DNA from 2 places in the Variovorax sp. 10N432 genome. Region 2 is predicted to be linked to the other one. Evidence: riboswitches for the same ligand, from Rfam matches in the RefSeq annotation. Region 2 holds a riboswitch; the other holds the start of a gene.
The links. Region 2 has a riboswitch for S-adenosylhomocysteine ahead of metH (methionine synthase). Riboswitches for the same ligand answer to the same signal wherever they lie in the genome.
Positions count from the first base shown of each region.

Region 1: it holds a riboswitch for S-adenosylhomocysteine, as region 2 does, so the genes downstream of both, ahcY (adenosylhomocysteinase) here and metH (methionine synthase) in region 2, are expected to answer to the same signal.

Region 1 is NZ_JBFTHX010000014.1:75,299-84,388, reverse strand. It holds gene AC1DF3_RS17865 (TlyA family RNA methyltransferase) at 1-489, opposite strand, end outside; gene ahcY (adenosylhomocysteinase) at 586-2,025, opposite strand; S-adenosyl-L-homocysteine riboswitch at 2,090-2,159, opposite strand; gene AC1DF3_RS17855 (Crp/Fnr family transcriptional regulator) at 2,234-2,932, shown strand; gene AC1DF3_RS17850 (hypothetical protein) at 3,115-3,510, shown strand; gene AC1DF3_RS17845 (2OG-Fe(II) oxygenase) at 3,495-3,851, shown strand; gene AC1DF3_RS17840 (AzlC family ABC transporter permease) at 3,866-4,570, shown strand; gene AC1DF3_RS17835 (hypothetical protein) at 4,561-4,836, shown strand; gene AC1DF3_RS17830 (peptide chain release factor 3) at 4,999-6,627, shown strand; gene AC1DF3_RS17825 (HAD-IIB family hydrolase) at 6,627-7,415, shown strand; gene AC1DF3_RS17820 (DUF4399 domain-containing protein) at 7,402-8,259, opposite strand; gene AC1DF3_RS17815 (SlyX family protein) at 8,347-8,565, opposite strand; gene AC1DF3_RS17810 (GNAT family N-acetyltransferase) at 8,614-9,090, shown strand, end outside.
Region 2 is NZ_JBFTHX010000002.1:241,417-250,506, reverse strand. It holds gene AC1DF3_RS03425 (phospholipid carrier-dependent glycosyltransferase) at 1-944, opposite strand, end outside; gene metH (methionine synthase) at 1,000-3,753, opposite strand; S-adenosyl-L-homocysteine riboswitch at 3,775-3,867, opposite strand; gene AC1DF3_RS03415 (PACE efflux transporter) at 3,876-4,313, opposite strand; gene AC1DF3_RS03410 (LysR family transcriptional regulator) at 4,416-5,303, shown strand; gene AC1DF3_RS03405 (SH3 domain-containing protein) at 5,316-6,176, opposite strand; gene AC1DF3_RS03400 (homocysteine S-methyltransferase family protein) at 6,335-7,381, opposite strand; gene AC1DF3_RS03395 (histidinol-phosphate transaminase) at 7,431-8,564, opposite strand; gene hutG (N-formylglutamate deformylase) at 8,561-9,090, opposite strand, start outside.

The sequences.
Region 1 (9,090 bases), on a different contig from region 2:
CAGACCGAAGCTGTCGCCGACCGGCGCCTCGTCGTCCTCGTCGTCCTCGGATTCGGTGGCCCAGGCCTCGGCCGTCAGGGTGCGCGCATTGACGCCCTCGACCGCGGTCACGCGCGCATCGTCGCGGATGCGGGCATGCAGCTGACCATGGCCGACGTCGACGCCGACCACATGCGCAGCACCGCGCTGCAGCAGGCAGTCGGTGAAGCCGCCGGTCGACTGGCCGACGTCGAGACAACGCCGGCCCGTCGGGTCGATGCCGGTGGCGGCCAGCGCGCCCTCCAGCTTGAGGCCGCCGCGCGACACGTAGCGGGCCTCGGCGGCGTCGAGCAGTTCGAGCTCGGCCGCTTCGGGGATTTCGTCGCGGTTCTTGCCCACGACGCGCCAGTCGGCGCCATCACGCCAGCGCAAGCCGCCGGCGATCAGGCGAACCGCCTGCGAACGCGAAGCGGCCAGGCCGCGTTCGACGAGCAACTGATCGGCACGCAAGGCGTGAGCCTCAGGCCGGCGCCGGGCCGCCCCAAGGCGGCCTGCGGCCCCCTCGGGGGGCAGCGACACACAAAGTGAGGAGCGTGGGGGCCATATTCAGTAACGGTAGGTGTCCGGCTTGTACGGACCGTTCTTGTCGACGCCGATGTAGGCCGCCTGGGTGTCGGTCAGCGTGGTCAGCATGGCGCCGACCTTCTTCAGGTGCAGGCGCGCGACCTTCTCGTCGAGGTGCTTGGGCAGCACGTAGACCTTGCCGGCCTGGTAGGCGTCGGGCTTGGTGAAAAGCTCGATCTGGGCGATGGTCTGGTTGGCGAACGAGGACGACATCACGAAGCTCGGGTGGCCGGTGCCGCAGCCCAGGTTCACGAGGCGGCCCTTGGCCAGCAGGATGATCTTCTTGCCGTCGGGGAAGGTGATGTGGTCGACCTGCGGCTTGATCTCTTCCCACTCGTACTTCTCGATCGAGGCGACGTCGATCTCGTTGTCGAAGTGGCCGATGTTGCAGACGATCGCCTGGTCCTTCATGGCGGCCATGTGCTCGTGGCGGATCACGTCGCGGTTGCCGGTGGTGGTGACGAAGATGTCGGCCTTGTCGGCGGCGTATTCCATGGTCACGACCTTGTAGCCTTCCATCGCAGCCTGCAGGGCGTTGATCGGGTCGATCTCGGTCACCCAGACCTGGGCGCTGAGGGCGCGCAGGGCCTGGGCCGAGCCCTTGCCGACGTCGCCGTAGCCGGCCACGCAGGCGACCTTGCCGGCGATCATCACGTCGGTGGCGCGCTTGATGCCGTCGACCAGCGATTCGCGGCAGCCATAGAGGTTGTCGAACTTGCTCTTGGTGACCGAGTCGTTGACGTTGATGGCGCGGAACTGCAGCGTGCCCTTGGCCGACATCTCGTTCAGGCGGTGCACGCCGGTGGTGGTTTCTTCGGTCACGCCGATGATCTGGGCCGACTTGCGGGTGTACCAGGTGGGGTCGACCGCCAGCTTGGCCTTGATCGCGGCGAACAGGATGCGTTCTTCTTCGCTGGTCGGGTTGGCCAGCACGCCGAGGTCCTTCTCGGCCTTCTGGCCCAGGTGCATCAGCATGGTGGCGTCGCCGCCGTCGTCGAGGATCATGTTCGGGCCTTCGTCCTTCGAGCCCTTGGGGCCGAATTCGAAGATGGCGTGGGTGTAGTCCCAGTAGTCGGTCAGCGACTCGCCCTTGATCGCGAACACCGGCGTGCCGGCGGCGGCGATGGCGGCGGCGGCGTGGTCCTGGGTCGAGAAGATGTTGCACGAGGCCCAGCGCACGGTGGCACCGAGGGCCTGCAGCGTCTCGATCAGCACGGCGGTCTGGATCGTCATGTGCAGCGAGCCGGTGATGCGCGCGCCCTTGAGCGCCTGGCCCTTGGCGAATTCCTCGCGGATCGCCATCAGGCCGGGCATCTCGGTTTCGGCGATGCGGATTTCCTTGCGGCCCCAGGCGGCCAGGGACAGGTCGGCGATCGCCTGGTCGGCGGTCGAGACGGGGGTGGTTTTGAGAACAGCGCTCATTGTGGGCTCCAAAGCGGGTTTGACAGTGGCCACTGCATTCGGGGAACGGACTCACCGCGAGAACAGCGGGTGAGCGTGGTTGCGATGATGGTCCGAGCCTCACGCCTGACGGCGCTGCAACGCTCCTCGGAACGGGGGATTTTAGCGCGTCGCCGAGCAGCCGGGCTGCCCGCAGCGTTTGTCACTTCGATCTAGGCAGAATCCAGGAATGCCAGCGAGTTCACAGCGTCCTTTTTCGTATGCCAGTTGGGATGCGTCCGTCTCCCTGTCCGCGCCATGGCTGGAGGCGACGGATTTCGGCGAGGTGTGCCGACTGGTTCCAGGCGAAACCCTCTACGCCGAAGGTGTGGCGCATCCATACTTTTATCTGCTGCGATCAGGTGTCGTTCACTCTACTATCCAGCGCGACAATGGATTTGATTTCATATTGGAGATATTCGGCCCCGGCGCAATTTTCGGTGAAGGGCCGGCCTTCGCAGACCAACCAAGGCCAACCACCGTGCGAACGGTCACGCCAGCGATCGTCAGTCGATACCTTCCGCTTGAAGCAACGCAGGAGTTCAAACGGAATGCTGAGCTAGCGAACTCCATCATCAAGTTGCTTGGGTTCAAGAATCGCATGGTTGTCAGCAAGCTTTCGAATCTGGCCAACACCAGACCGATCCCTCGCATCATCGAACTCTTGGCCCGCCTCGCCCGGCTGTCCTCCTCTCAATCGAACAATCAATGCGGTCCTTGCGCTGTCAACCTCACGCACGAGCAGATCGCCTCCATGACCGCGTTGACTCGGGTCACCGTCACGAGAGCGTTGAAGTCGCTCTCCCATCAAGGCCTCATCGAAACGCGCCCACGACAGATCATCATTCGCGACGCTGTCAGATTGCAACTCCTCCTTGAATCTTCCTGAACACACCCGCCGCAACGAAAAACCGGGCGCGCCAAACGCGAACTAATTTTCTAATTTTGATCGATACGTTTAGTAAAAGACCAGAGATTCAATAAACGCAACGATCCTTGTATCTCCATATACCGTCCATCACCCACACTCTGAAATAGGATTATCTTTTCACAAAGTGCGGAGATGGCGGCATGCTTGGCAGCGGAGAAGGAAAATGGGAAGTCTGCGATTTTTCGGAAATTTCCTCGCACGCATTCGCGAATGAGAATTGCGCTGGCGTGAAGGCAAAGAACTTCTTGAGCCCACAGGAAATAGATCGAACCGTGGAGTCCATCCTGCGCATAGGATTGGAGTACTATGAAGGAGACGACAAAGGGGGAAAGGTCGTGAACAAGGGAAAACTAGGCCCGAACTTCTTTCGATTCAAAGATGATCAATCGGAATACTTCAGACGCACGGCCATCTTCGAGCCAATATTCAAGAACAAGATTCTCTCGGAAGTCGACATAGTCTCTCGCGTCAGAGCCGTCTGCTCGAGCATGTTTCAAAAAAATCCAGCATCGCAACTCATATGGGAAATTCAATGATGAGTTGCACAGTCCGCTCTCTCCAATCGACACCAATACATCGCGACTGGCTTCCTGGCGAAAACGCGTCGTTGGAGTTCAGTAGCAATCTTCAGGAGCAGTTCGCTTGGAATGTTTATCTGAAGATGCCTCGATCCGGCGGTGGGACTACCATCTACAAGGAGCGCGACCCTGCCAAGGTGACGAATCTCACTCATTCGACCAAGGTGACCCCCTCAGAAGGTGATCTTTTAATTTTTCGATCGACACAGGCACACGCCGTCGCAGCTGGATCCGGAGAGCGCCTGACGCTGTCCGGATTCTTCGGAGTCGCAGCCGATCAATTGTTGTTCTGGGTATGAGTTATGAGTCTTCGATGGGTGCAGCGCGCCGAAGGCTTGCAGAGGGCACAATAGCAGCGGTCCCATTTCTTCCCAAGGTGCTAATTTTTGGCCTGATTGTCGGCATAGCGAGCCGCAATGCAGGCTGGGAATTGACGGAGCTTTTCATTGCATCGATTGGCGTGAACGCCGCAACTGCGCAGCTCGCTGTCCTCGAATTCAAAGATGACGCAACCGTCGGTGCAATCGTGGCCCTTACCATCGGACTCAATGGAAAACACTTGTTTTTTTCTGCTTCCTTATGGCCTTACCTGACAGGCCCTGCTCGATGGCGTCGTTGGCTCACAGCATCGATGCTGACGGACAGCAGTTGGGCAGCCTGTCAACTTGCAGCACACAAGGGCACTCTTAGCGTGAACTTCGCTTTGGCGAATACGCTAGTTCTTACTGCGGGTTGGGTATCGGGATGTATGGCCGGCTTTTTTTTCGGTGCAGGTTTGACGCCGGCGCTCCTGTTTTCCTGGGGCATGGACGCGCTGGTTCCATTGTCGATGGCGTTGCTATTGCCCATGGGATTTCGACGCCGTCCAGACCAAATCCTGCCGGTTGCTGGCGCGACGGCGATGGCCTTGGCGTGGTGGGCCTTCACCGACCAACAAGCCGCAGCACTGCTGTTGTCCAGCGCGATTGGAATGACATTTTCTTTGATCCTCTCAAAAAGAAAGAAAAGATGTCTCTGATCACAACCGTGGCAATAACAACGCTGCTCCTACGTTTGAGCGGATTGACAATGGCGCGCTACCTGTCTCGTTGGCCCGCCACGGCAGAAGCGCTGATGGTTGCTGCACCGAGCCTCATGGGAACCTATCTCGCCATCCAGATCATCGCAAATCCCTCACTCTTCACCCCCGTGGCCATCGCGATGTTGGTTGCCTGGTTCACTTCGACGCTCTACCTCTCGTTCGTTTCGGCCTGGCTTCTACTCATTGCATTGCGTCATCTCTGAACGTACCGCTCGCCTGGTTCGACTTGCTGAAGACGACCCAGCGTTGACGAACGCGAACGACGTGCTGCTGCGACGTCGGGCGGAGCAGGTCTGGCGCATGGAGCGTCGTCGATAATTGCGGATTGGCCTATGCTAGGCCTGCTCCCGATTGCCCCAGTCTCGATGACCTTCGCCTCCGAAACCAAACGCCGCCGCACCTTCGCGATCATTTCCCACCCGGACGCCGGCAAGACCACGCTGACCGAGAAGCTGCTGCTGTTCTCGGGCGCGATCCAGATCGCCGGCTCGGTCAAGGCCCGCAAGGCCTCGCGCCATGCCACCTCCGACTGGATGGAGATCGAGAAGCAGCGCGGCATCTCGGTGGCCTCGTCGGTGATGCAGATGGTCTATCGCGACCACGTCATCAACCTGCTCGACACGCCCGGCCACAAGGACTTCTCCGAAGACACCTACCGCGTGCTCACGGCGGTCGACTCGGCGCTGATGGTGATCGACGCCGCCAACGGCGTCGAAGCCCAGACCCGCCGGCTGATCGAGGTCTGCCGCCAGCGCGACACGCCGATCATCACCTTCGTCAACAAGATGGACCGCGAGGTGCGCGAGCCGCTCGAACTGCTCGACGAGATCGAGCGCGAACTCGGCATGCCCTGCGTGCCGATGACCTGGCCGGTGGGCCAGGGCAAGACCTTCGGCGGCATCATCAACCTGCGCACGCAGGCGATGACGGTGTTCGAGTCGGGCCAGGAAAAGCTGCCGCAGGACTTCGAGACGATTCCCCTGACCGACCGCGACGCGCTCCACAAGCGCTTCGGCCGCGAGTTCGACCACGCGATGGAAAGCATGGAGCTCGCCACCGGCGCCTCGCCGAGCTGGGACCGCGAGGCCTTCCTGGCCGGCAAGCAGACGCCGGTGTTCTTCGGCTCGGGCGTCAACAACTTCGGCGTCATGGAAGTGCTCGATGCGCTGGTCGACCTGGCGCCGCAGCCGCAGTCGCGCACCAGCACCACGATGGTCAACCGCCAGCCGGTGGTGAAGGAGATCCAGCCCGAGGACAAGGATTTCGCGGGCGTGGTCTTCAAGGTGCAGGCCAACATGGACGCCAACCACCGCGACCGCATCGCCTTCGTGCGCATGGCCTCCGGGCGTTACACGCCGGGCATGAAGCTGCGCGTGCAGCGCACCGCCAAGGAGCTGCGCCCGACCAGCGTCGTGACCTTCATGAGCCAGCGCCGCGAGGCGGTCGAGGAAGCCTACGCCGGCGACATCGTCGGCTTCACGACCCATGGCGGCGTGCAGCTGGGCGACACCATCACGGACGGCGCCTCGCTGCAGTTCACCGGCCTGCCCTTCTTCGCGCCCGAGCTCTTCATGACCGTGATCCTGAAGAACCCGCTGCGCACCAAGCAGCTGCAGCAGGGCCTGGCGCAGCTGGGCGAGGAAGGCGCGATCCAGGTGTTCCGGCCCGAAGTCGGCGGCCCGATGCTGCTCGGCGCCGTCGGACAGCTGCAGTTCGAAGTGGTGCAGCACCGGCTCAAGACCGAGTACGACGCCGACATCCGGCTCGAGGGCTGCCAGTACACGGGCGCCCGCTGGATCACGGCCGACACGCCGGCCGAGCTGCGCGCCTTCGTCGATGCCTATCCGCAGCGCATGGCGCTCGACGCGGCCAACACGCTGGCCTACCTGTGCACCTCGCCTTACGACGTCCGGCTGGCACAGGAGCGCTTCCCGAAGATCCACTTCCACCCGCTGCGCGAGCACGCCGGCCTGGCGCTGCAGACCGCCTCCTGATGATTCCCCTTGGCGAGTGGCCGCTGGCGGCGCGGCGGGCGCTGGTCGGCGTCTTCACCGACATCGACGACACGCTGACCACCGAAGGCGCGATCAGCGCCGATGCGCTGGCGGCGCTGGCCGACCTGCGCACGGCCGGCCTGCACAGGGTGGCGATCACCGGCCGCCCGGTGGGCTGGAGCGAGCCCTTCGCGAACGTCTGGCCGGTGGACGCGATCGTGGCCGAGAACGGCGCCGTTGCCCTGCTGCCGCTGCCCGGCGGCGGCATCGAGAAGCGCTACCAGCAGGACGCGCCCACGCGCGAACGCAACTTCGCCCGCATGCAGGCCGTGCTCGGCCGCATCGAGCGCGAGATCCCGGGTGCCCGGCGCGCCACCGACTCGGCCGGCCGCGAATGCGACATCGCGATCGACCACAGCGAATTCACGCAGCTCGGCGATGCGCAGATCGCCGCCGTGGTGGCACTGATGCAGAGCGAGGGCATGCACGCGACCGTCAGCAGCATCCACGTCAACGGCTGGTACGGCAGCCACAACAAGCTCGAAGGCGCGCGCTGGATCGTGCGCGAGCTGTGGGGCCGCCGGCTCGACGACGAGATGCCGCGCTGGGCCTACGTCGGCGATTCGACCAACGATGCGCTGATGTTCCAGCACTTCGACAACAGCATCGGCGTCGCGAACGTCCGCCGCTTCGAGGCCGCGCTGTCGCACCTGCCGCGCTATGTCGCCAGCCGGGAGCGCGGCGCCGGCTTCGCCGAAGCGGCGGCGGCGGTGCTCAGGGCACGTTGAAGGCGACCGGCCTGGCCCGCGCGACCACGTTGCCGGCCGCCGTGTTGCTCATCAGTTCGAGCCGCGCGTTGTAGCTGCCCTTGGGCGGATTGAGCCACAGCTCGGTCTGCCCGCCCTCCAGCTCGATGATCTCGGCCTTCTGCCCTGGGCGTTCGAGCACCAGCCGGAAGTGCCCGGTGTCGGGCACCTTGGGGGCGGCGTTCGAGACATTCAGGCCGCTGGCATGGAACTGCACCCGCAGCGGCAATTGCACCGTGCTGCGGTCGGCCGGGCTCAGCAACTCGACGCGCGGCGTCCCCAGCAGGCTGGCCGGCGTGACGCCCTTGTTCTGCTTGCTGACCGTGAACTTGAGCGGCTTGCTGTAGACGAAATACGGGATGTGCCCCTGGTCGGCCAGCACCAGCCGCATCGTGTAGGTGCCCGGCGGCAGGTCGACCACGGTCTCCATCTGGCCCTTGCCGAAGTGGATGTAGTGCTCGGTGAAGGGCAGCGGCTTGGTGAAATCGAGCGGCAGCGGCTGATCGATCAGCAGGTGGTGATGGCCGGCCGAGCCCGCGGTCTTGCCGGCCGGCACGATGCCCCGCATCGAGAGGCCGAAGCGGGCGACGAACGGCGCCTCCGTGGTCGCGCCGTCCTTCAGGTTGGTGAAGTAGGCCTCGGGCGACCAGTTCGGCGGCGGCACCACCCAGGGGTGGACCACGACGTCCGTGCCGTCGGCTGCCGGCGCCGCGGCTGAGGGCGGCGCATCAGCGGCCTGGGCGGCGGCGCCACCCGCCCCCAGCATCAGCGCGGCCACCGCCGCAGCCTCGATCGCCCGCCTCCCCCGACGCTCTGGATGCCGCATGTCTACTCCTTAAGTACTGATCTGATTGTGTATCAATGAGTACCAAACAGTGAACGCGCATGACCGGCGGAAGCGTGAAAAAGGTCGTCAGTAGTGGGGCGGCAACTCGTCGCGCAGGTTGCGGGCGCCGCCGGTGCCCGCATCCGGGCTTTGCTGCCGCAGCAGCGCCACTTGCCGCAGCAGGCTGTCGATTTGTTCCTGCTGCCGGTAGATCGTCAGGTTCAACTGGTCCAGCAGGTCTTCGGTGAAGCTCGCCTTGATCTCGAGCTCGGTCAGGCGGCGGTGCGCGTCTTGCGAGGTGTCCATGCCGCTATTGGACAGGAAGCCGGCGCGGCGCCGGTCCAGAATGCGGAAATGGACCCGACGATTCGAACGCTCGGCCTCGCCGAGATGCCGCTCGTGATCGAGATGGCCGCCCGCGAAGGCTGGAACCCCGGCCTGCACGATGGCGCCTGCTTTCACGCCGCCGACCCCGGCGGCTTCCTGGTCGCCGAGCATCGCGGGGAAGCGATCGGCTGCATCAGCGCGGTCTCGTACGCGGGCCGCTTCGGCTTCATCGGCCTCTACATCGTCGCGCCGGCCTGGCGCGGCAAGGGCGTCGGGCTCAGGCTCTGGCGTGCCGGCATGGCGCGGCTGGCCGGCCATGTGGTGGGACTGGATGGCGTTCCGGCCCAGCAGGACAACTATCGCCGCAGCGGTTTTGCGCTGGCCTGGAACAACGCCCGCTTTGCCGGCGTTGCCCGAGGGGGCGGCAGTGTGCCGCCGCAGATCGTCCCGCTGGCCACTGTCGACCCCCGCTTGCTGGCGGCCGACGATCGCCGCGTGTTCCCG
Region 2 (9,090 bases):
ATGACCGCGTTGCGCGCATACCAGTAGATGCAGGGGACCAGGAAGCACACCAGCGCCAGGGCCCAGACCTTGAGCCGGCGCTCGCGCCGGACCACGAACACGGCCACCAGCGGCAGCACCGTCAGGGCCTGGTACTTGGAGCCCGCCGCGACGCCGAGGAAGAAGGCGGCCAGCGCCAGCCAGCGCGCCCCGCGCGCCGGATCGTCGGACTCGCGCCACCACCACAGGGCGGTGCAGGCGGCGAGCACGAAGAGGGCGACGCCGATGTCGATCAGCGCGCTTTCGTAGTCGCCGATGCCGAGCCAGATCGCGGCCGCGACCAGCCCGGTCAGCCGGCTCGCATGCTGCGCACCCAGCCGGTAGACCATCGCCACCGACAGCCAGCCCGCGAGGGCGCTCAGCAGGTGCGGCAGGACGTCGTCGCCGACCGCCAGCGCGCCGGCATGGATCAGGTTGTAGTTGTACGGAAACCAGGGATAGCGCAGCCACTCATGGACGCCGAGCCGCCCGCTCTGCAGCACTTCGCGCGCATAGGGCAGGTGGTACATCAGCTCGTCGAACGCGGCCGGCGGCGCCAGCGGTTCGACCAGGGCCGGCAGCGCCGTCAGCACGAAGGCCAGCAGCGCCAGCTTCTCGACGAAGCCGAAGGGCTCTGACGGCAGCCGCGGGCCGCGTTCGCGCCGCCAGGCCGGCCACTGCAGCACGGCCGCCAGCAGGCCGAGCGCCACCGTGCCGATGACGGCGCCGCGGCCGAACAGCCCGGCGATCGCGATCGCCTGGAAGACGCAGACATGGAGCCCGAGCCCGGCCGCGGCCGCCATCGCGGCTTCGAGCGCGGCGTCGCGCCGCCCCGGCGGGCCGATGCGCGCCAGCAGCGCCCGCCCGAAGCCCCAGCAGGCGACCGCGAAGACCGCCATCGCCGCGTAGTGGGCGGCCCCGAACATCAGCTTTTGAATAGGAACTCCCGCTGGCCGGCGGTGCTCGCGACGGCGCTTCGTGTCACAGGTTCGGCGCCAGCAGGCGTTCGAGTTCGGCCTCGCTCTGGTGGCGGCGCGCTGCCTGGTCCTGCAGCTGGTCGTGGCCGATCTTGCCGACGTTGAAGTAGGTCGAGTCGGGGTGGCTCAGGTAGAAGCCGCTGACGCTGGCGGCCGGCATCATCGCGAGGCTTTCGGTCACGCTCATGCCGATCTCGGCGCAGTTCAGCAGGTCGAACATCGGGCCCTTGACGCTGTGGTCGGGGCAGGCCGGGTAGCCGGGCGCGGGCCGGATGCCGCGGTACTTCTCGTCGATCATGTCGGCGTTGCTGAGCGTCTCGTCGGGCGCGTAGCCCCACAGGTCGGTCCGCACGCGGTGGTGCATCGCCTCGGCGAAGGCCTCGGCCAGCCGGTCGGCCAGCGACTTCAGCATGATCGCCGAGTAGTCGTCGAGGTCGTCGATGAAGTACTTCTCTTTCTTCTCGATGCCGATGCCCGCGGTGACCGCGAACATGCCCACGTAGTCCCTGAGCCCGCTCTCGCGCGGCGCCACGAAGTCCGCCAGGCAGCGGCTCGGCCGGGTCACGCCGTCGATCACCTGCTTCTCGGCCTGCTGGCGCATGCCCCACCAGGTGAGCGCGGCCTCGCTGCGCGACTCGTCGGTGTAGAGCACGATGTCGTCGTCGCGCTCGGTGTTGGCGGGCCAGAAGCCGATCACGCCGCTGGCCGTGAGCCAGCGGCCTTCGATCAGGCGCTTGAGCATGCGCTGGCCGTCGGCATAGACCCGCACCGCCTCGGTGCCGACCACCTCGTCCTTGAGGATGGCCGGAAACGGCCCCGCCAGATCCCAGGTCTGGAAGAAGGGCCCCCAGTCGATGTACTTGGCGAGTTCGGTCAGGTCGAAGTTCTTGAACACGCGCCGTCCGATGAACTTCGGCACCGGCGGCACATAGCCGGCCCAGTCGACCGGCGTCTTGTTGGCCCGCGCCTTGGACAGCGGCCACAGCGTCACCTGCTTCTTGTTGGCGTGCTGGTGGCGCACCTTGTCGTAGTCGGCATTGAGCTCGTCGATGTAGCTCGCCGCCTGGTCGGACAGCAGCGACTGCGCCACGCTCACGCTGCGCGAGGCATCGGGCACGTAGACCACCGGGCCTTCGTAGTGCGGCGCGATCTTCACGGCCGTATGGACCCGGCTGGTGGTGGCGCCGCCGATCATGAGCGGAATCTTCTTGATGCGGAAGTGCTCGTCCTTCTGCATCTCGCCGGCCACGTACTGCATCTCCTCGAGGCTCGGCGTGATCAGGCCCGAGAGGCCGACGATGTCGGCGCCCTCGACCTTGGCGCGCGCCAGGATCTCGTGGCAGGGCACCATCACGCCCATGTTCACGACCTCGAAGTTGTTGCACTGGAGCACGACCGTGACGATGTTCTTGCCGATGTCGTGGACGTCGCCCTTGACCGTCGCGATGACGATCTTGCCCTTGGTGCGGACATCGCGGCCGGCGGCCTCGTCCTGGCGTTTTTCTTCCTCGATGTAGGGAATGAGGTGCGCCACCGCGGACTTCATCACGCGGGCCGACTTCACCACCTGCGGCAGGAACATCTTGCCCTGGCCGAACAGGTCGCCGACGATGTTCATGCCGGCCATCAGCGGGCCTTCGATCACGTGCAGCGGACGCCCGCCGGTGGCCAGGATCTGCTGGTAGGCCTCTTCCGTGTCTTCCACGATGAAGTCGGTGATGCCGTGCACCATCGCATGCGACAGCCGCTGGTTCACGTGCACTGGGTGCTCGGGCGTGCCGCGCCATTCGAGCTTCTTGCTCTCGTCCTTGGCGCCGCTCTTGGCGGTCTCGGCGACCTCGACCAGGCGCTCGCCGGCATCGGGGCGGCGGTTGAGCACCACGTCCTCCACCCGCTCGCGCAGCTCGGGCTCGAGGTCGTCGTAGACGCCGACCATGCCGGCGTTGACGATGCCCATGTCCATGCCGGCCTTGATCGCGTGAAACAGGAAGACGGTGTGGATGGCCTCGCGCACCGGGTCGTTGCCGCGGAAGCTGAAGCTCACGTTCGACACCCCGCCCGACACCTTGGCGCCGGGCAGGTTCTGCTTGATCCAGCGCACCGCGTTGATGAAGTCGACAGCGTAGTTGTTGTGCTCCTCGATGCCGGTGGCGATCGCGAAGATGTTCGGGTCGAAGATGATGTCCTCGGGCGGGAAGCCGATCTCGTCGACCAGGATGCGGTAGGCGCGCTCGCAGATCTCGATCTTGCGTTCGTAGGTGTCGGCCTGGCCCTTCTCGTCGAAGGCCATCACGACCGCCGCCGCGCCGTAGCGGCGCAGCAGCCGGGCCTGGTGGCGGAACTGGTCCTCGCCCTCTTTCATGCTGATCGAGTTGACGATGCCCTTGCCCTGGATGCAGCGCAGGCCGGCCTCGATCACGTCCCACTTCGAGCTGTCGACCATGATCGGCACCCGCGCGATGTCGGGCTCGCTGGCGATCAGGTTCAGGAAGCGCACCATCGCGGCCTTGCTGTCGAGCATGGCCTCGTCCATGTTGATGTCGATCACCTGGGCGCCGTTCTCGACCTGCTGGCGCGCCACCGCCAGCGCTTCCTCGAACTGGCCGTTCAGGATCATGCGGGCGAAGGCCTTCGAGCCGGTGACGTTGGTGCGCTCGCCGATGTTGACGAACAGCGCGCCATCGCCGATCTGCACCGGCTCGAGGCCGGACAGCTTCATCGGGGGCGGGGTCTGGGACGCGGAAGAATCGATTGGCATGGGCTCACCTGTGGAAACGGGGTCAGGCGAGCGTCGTTGCACTCCAGTGCCTGGAAGCCCAAGCCTGACGCGGCCGGCCAGACGGCCGGCGGCGCTGCAACGCTCCTTGGGAGCCGCGGATTTTACGCTGGCTGCGCGGCGCCGGCGGCCGATGCCGGCAAGCCGAAGACGGCGTCGAAGGCCCAGTTGAAGACGAAGGTGTAGACCAGGAAGAAAACCACCAGGCCGAGGTCCATCACCAGGGCGTCCCAGAGACTGACGCCGAGCCACCAGGCGAACACCGGCACCAGGAAGGCGATCAGGCCGCCTTCGAAGCCGATCGCGTGGGCGATCCGGCGGCGCAGGCTGCGGCCGCGCACCGCCTGGCCGGACTCCCAGCGCTCGAACAGGGCGTTGAACGAGAGGTTCCAGAGCACGGCGATGACCGAGGCGATCACCGCCAGCACGCCCGAATGGCCCAGTCCCTGGCCGGACATCAGCGCCAGGCCCGCGCTGGCCGCGACGATGGCGATGCCCTCGTAGAGGCTGATATAGACGACGCGGCGCTTGAGCCCTTGCATGAAATCGATCCTGTGTTGGTTGGCGTTGAGCTGGACTTTATGTTGGTTTACCTGATATAAAAAGTCATCTTCTTTCAGGTTCATTGATAGATCGGGGCGGCCGTGGGTTTTTCCAGCGACAGCGTGGCGGTGTTTCTCGCGGTGGTCGATCACGGCTCCTTCTCGGCGGCGGCGCGAGCGCTGGGCCGGGTGCCCTCGGCGGTCAGCATGGCGATCGCCAGTCTCGAAGCCGAGCTCGACCTCAGCCTGTTCGACCGCAGCGGCCGCGAGCCGCAGCCGACCGCGGCCGCGCGATCGCTGGAGCCGCAGGCGCGCCTGCTGGCGGCGCAACTCAAGCAGCTTCAGGTCCAGGCGCTGGCGCTGACCCAGGGGCTGGAGAACCGACTGACGCTGGCCATAGCGCCCGAGTTGCTGGCCGCGCCCTGGAGCGGGCCGCTGGCCGCTCTGGCGGCCGAATACCCGCTGCTGGAGGTCGAGGTGCTGGCGGCGCCGCAGGCCGATGCGCTGGCGCTGCTGCACAGCGGCAGGGCGCAGCTGGCCCTGGTGTTCGAGCGCCCCAGCCTCGACGGCCGCGAGGGTTTCCAGGAAGTGGCCAACGACACCATGGTGGCCGTGATGGCGCCCGACCATCCGGTGCTGGCCGCGGCGGGGGGACGGTTGCGAGAAGAACACCTGACGACCACGCGGCAGATCGTGGTCGCCGGACGCGACCTCGCCACCAGCGACCCGCGTTTCGTCTTCGCGCGCCATGTCTGGCGCACCGACAACGCGCTGGCCGCGCTGAGCCTGATCACCGCCGGCCTGGGCTGGGGCTGGCTGCCGCGCAACTTCGCGCGGCCGCACGTGGCGGCCGGCGCGCTGGTCGAGATTCCGTTCGAGAACCTGTCGAACGGGCTCGACCTGTGGGTCGATGTCGTGTGGTCGCGCGAGCGGCCGCTGGGCCTCGGGGCCCAGCGCTTCGTGGCGCTCATCGCCCGCAAGAAGGACTGAAGAAAGCGCCGGCTAGCGGTCGCGGCCTCCGCCGCCTCCACCATGGCCGCCGCCGTGGCCACCTCCGTGGCCGCCACCACCGCCACCTCCACCTCCACCTCCACCTCCACCTCCACCTCCACCTCCGTGGCCGCCACCGCCGCCTCCGTGGCCCCCGCCATGGCCATTGCGACCGCCATCCCCGCCACCGCCATGGTCGCCACCGCGGCCGCCTCCATGGCCGTGGTCACCCCCGCCCTGCCCCGGCGGCCGGCCGCCGGTCTGGAAGCCGGGCGGACGCGCACCGGGCGGCGGGCGCCAACCGGGTGCCGGCGGCGGCCGGAAACCGGGTGATGGCGGCGGACCGAAGCCCGGCGCCGACGGCGGACGGAAGCCCGGCGGATGCGGCGCATAGCCCGGCCACGGATTCGGACGCCAGCCCGGCACCGGCGGCGGCGGGGGGCGCCAGCCCGGGCCCGGCGGCGGCGGCGGGCGGCCGCCCCACCAGCGCGGCTGGTTGTACCAGGGGCGATCGCGGTAGTAGTTGGACCAGTAGCTGCCGATCGCGAAGGTCACCAGCGGCACGCCGATGATCGCGCCATAGGTCGCCAGCGGGACGCGCTGCTCCTGGTAGGCGTATTCGAGACTGGCCGCATAGGACCAGCCGCGAAGGCCGTCCGGCAGCACCACGTCGCACCAGCCGTAGCCGGCGGTGCAGCCCATCACCTGCAGCGACTGCCCCGGCCCCAAGGTGGCCACCAGCGGATAGCTGTCGCCGGGACCGGCACGCAGGTTGACCGGCCCGCGGGTGAATGCCTGCTGGGCCGAGGCGGCCAACGGCACCGCCAGGGCGATGGCGGCCAGGCCGGCCCATCGCATTGCCTTGTTGTTCATGAAGATTTCCTTTGCGGTCCAGGGTAGAAGGGGCTGCAGCCCGATGTCAATCAGCCACGGCCTTCAAACGAGAACGCCGCAGCGCGCGTGTTCGCGCACACGCGGAACGTCTGGAGACTTTCTTCATCCCGGCTTCACATGCGCCGGGCGCGGCGGCCTCAAGCGGCTTCGCTGTAGAAGGCCGCGCGATGCAGGCTGCGGCCGGCGAGCGGTGCCACCGCCTGGCCGATGGCCGCGATGTGCTCCGGCGTGGTGCCGCAGCAGCCGCCGACGATGTTGACCAGTCCCTCGGCCGCGAACTCGTGCAACAGGCGCGAGGTGACGTCGGGGGTCTCGTCGAAGCCGGTCTCGCTCATCGGGTTGGGCAGGCCGGCGTTGGGGTAGCAGCTGATGAAGGTGTCGTCGGCGACGCGTGCCAGCTCCTGGATGTAGGGCCGCATCAACGCCGCGCCCAGCGCGCAGTTCAGGCCGATGGCCAGCGGCCGTGCATGGCGCACGCTGTGCCAGAAGGCGGTCACGGTCTGTCCGCTCAGGATCCGGCCGGAGGCGTCGGTCACGGTGCCGCTGATGATCAGCGGCAGCCGCTCGCCGCTGGCCTCGAAGTACTCGTCGATGGCGAACAGCGCCGCCTTGGCGTTCAGCGTGTCGAAGATGGTCTCGACCAGCAGCACGTCGGAGCCGCCTTCGACCAGGGCCTCGACCTGCTCGTAGTAGGAAGCCCGCAGCTCTTCGAAGCTGACGTTGCGCGCCCCGGGATCGTTGACGTCGGGGCTGATGCTGGCGGTCTTGGGCGTCGGGCCGAGGGCGCCGGCGACGAAGCGAGGCTTGTCGGGGGTGCTGAACTTGTCGCACGCGGCGCGCGCCAGCTTCGCGGACTCGAGGTTCATCTCGCGCGCCAGTTCGGCCATCTTGTAGTCTTCCTGCGCGATCCGGGTGGCGCCGAAGGTGTTGGTTTCGATCAGGTCGGCGCCGGCCGCGAGATAGCCTTCGTGGATGTCGCGGATGACGTCGGGCCGGGTCAGCGAGAGCAGCTCGTTGTTGCCCTTGACGTCGCGCGGGAAGTCCTTGAAGCGCTCGCCGCGGTACTGTGCCTCGGTCAGCTTGAAGCGCTGGATCATGGTGCCCATCGCGCCATCGAGGATGGCGATGCGTTGGGCCAGGATGGCGGGAAGTTGCTGGGCGCGGGTGTAGACGACGGGCTTCATGACCCGATTGTAGAAAGCGACGCCGCGCCCGCCGCGGCGTCGGGTCTTGTCAGGCCTGCGCGCCGGCGATCTCGGTCAGCGCGCCGAGGAAGCGCGCGTTCTCTTCCGGCGTGCCGATCGACACCCGGATGAAGCTCTCGAAACCGGGCTCCTTCCATGGCTTGACGATGATGCCGCGCGCCAGCAGCGCTTCGTTGACCGGGCCGTTCGGACGCGCCAGGTCGATGAACAGGAAATTGGCCGCCGACGGCGCGACGCGCAGCCCCGGCCAGGCCATCGCACGCAGCGCCTGCGCCATCGCGTCGCGCCGCCGCACCGTTTCGGCCACCGCATGGAGCATGTAGGCCTCGTCGCCCCACGCCGCCAACGCGGCCGCCTGCGCCGCCAGGTTGACGTTGAAGGGCGTGCGCACCCGGTCCAGCAGCTGGACCAGCGCGGCATCCGATGCGATGCCGTAGCCGACCCGCAGGCCCGCCAGCCCCCAGGCCTTGGAAAACGTGCGCAGCACGATCCAGGGCCGCTCCTGCGCGCGCAGCGCGGCCAGCGCATCGGGAAAGCCGGGCGCGGTCCGCGCGTATTCGTAGTACGCCTCGTCGAGCACCAGCAGCGTGGCCGGCGGCATGGCGGCGAGCAGCCGGGTGAACTCGCCGGCATCGAACATGCAGCCCACCGGGTTCGACGGGTTCGCCAGCATCACCAGCTTCGGGCCGCGCGCCAGGGCCTCGCACCAGGCGTCGATGTCGAAGCCGAGCGCGGGCGTCAGCGCCAGCGCTTCGACCTGCGCGCCCATCATGCGTGGGTAGATCTCGTGCAGGCCGAAGGCGGGCCGCTGCGTCAGCACCCGGTCGCCGGGCGACAGGAAGGCCTGGCACAGCATCTGGAGGATGTCCTCGGAGCCGTTGCCGATCACCACCTCCTCGGGCCGGGCGCCGCTGCGCTGCGCGATCGCGGCGCGCAGCGCGCTGCAGTTCGCATCTGGATAGGTGCCGACCTGCAGCGCCAGGTCGACCAGCGCGCGCGCCACCGCGGGACTGGCGCCGAAGGGGTTCTCGTTGCTGGCGAGCCGCGCGATCTCGCTGACCCCGTAGCGCGCACGCACCGCCTGCGACGACAGGCCGGCGTTGTAGGCGGGCAGCGCAGGCACCTCGGGGCGTGCGAGTGCGTGGATGGCAGACATGTTCATAGATCGCGCTTCCGCTCGACGAAGTCCAGCACGGCTTCGAGCAGCCGCCGCACGTGCGGCTGGACGCGCTGCGCCACCTCGGGCAGGTAGTCGAAGGGCAAGGCTTCCTGCATGTAGCTGCACTGCGTCATCTCGAGCTGCACCGCATGCACGCCCTGCGCCGGCTGGCCGTGGTGGCGCGTGATGTAGCCCCCCGTGAAGCGGCCGTTGAGCACCGAGCTGAAGCCGTTCGCCTGGCCGGCGATCTGCTTCAGCCGCTGCGCCAGCGCCGGATCGCAGCTCACGCCGTTGGCGGTGCCGAGGTTCAGGTCGGGCAGCCTGCCCTCGAAGAAGCGCGGCAGCACCGAGCGGATCGAGTGCGCGTCCCAGAGCGCGGCGATGCCGTGCTGCGCCTTGAGGCGCGCCAGTTCGTCCGCGAGCTGGCGGTGGTAGGGCTGCCAGATGGCTTCCCGGCGTTCGGCGACCTCGGCCTCGTCGGGCACATCGCCGGCGGCGTAGATCGGCGTGTCGTCGAAGGTGTCGACCG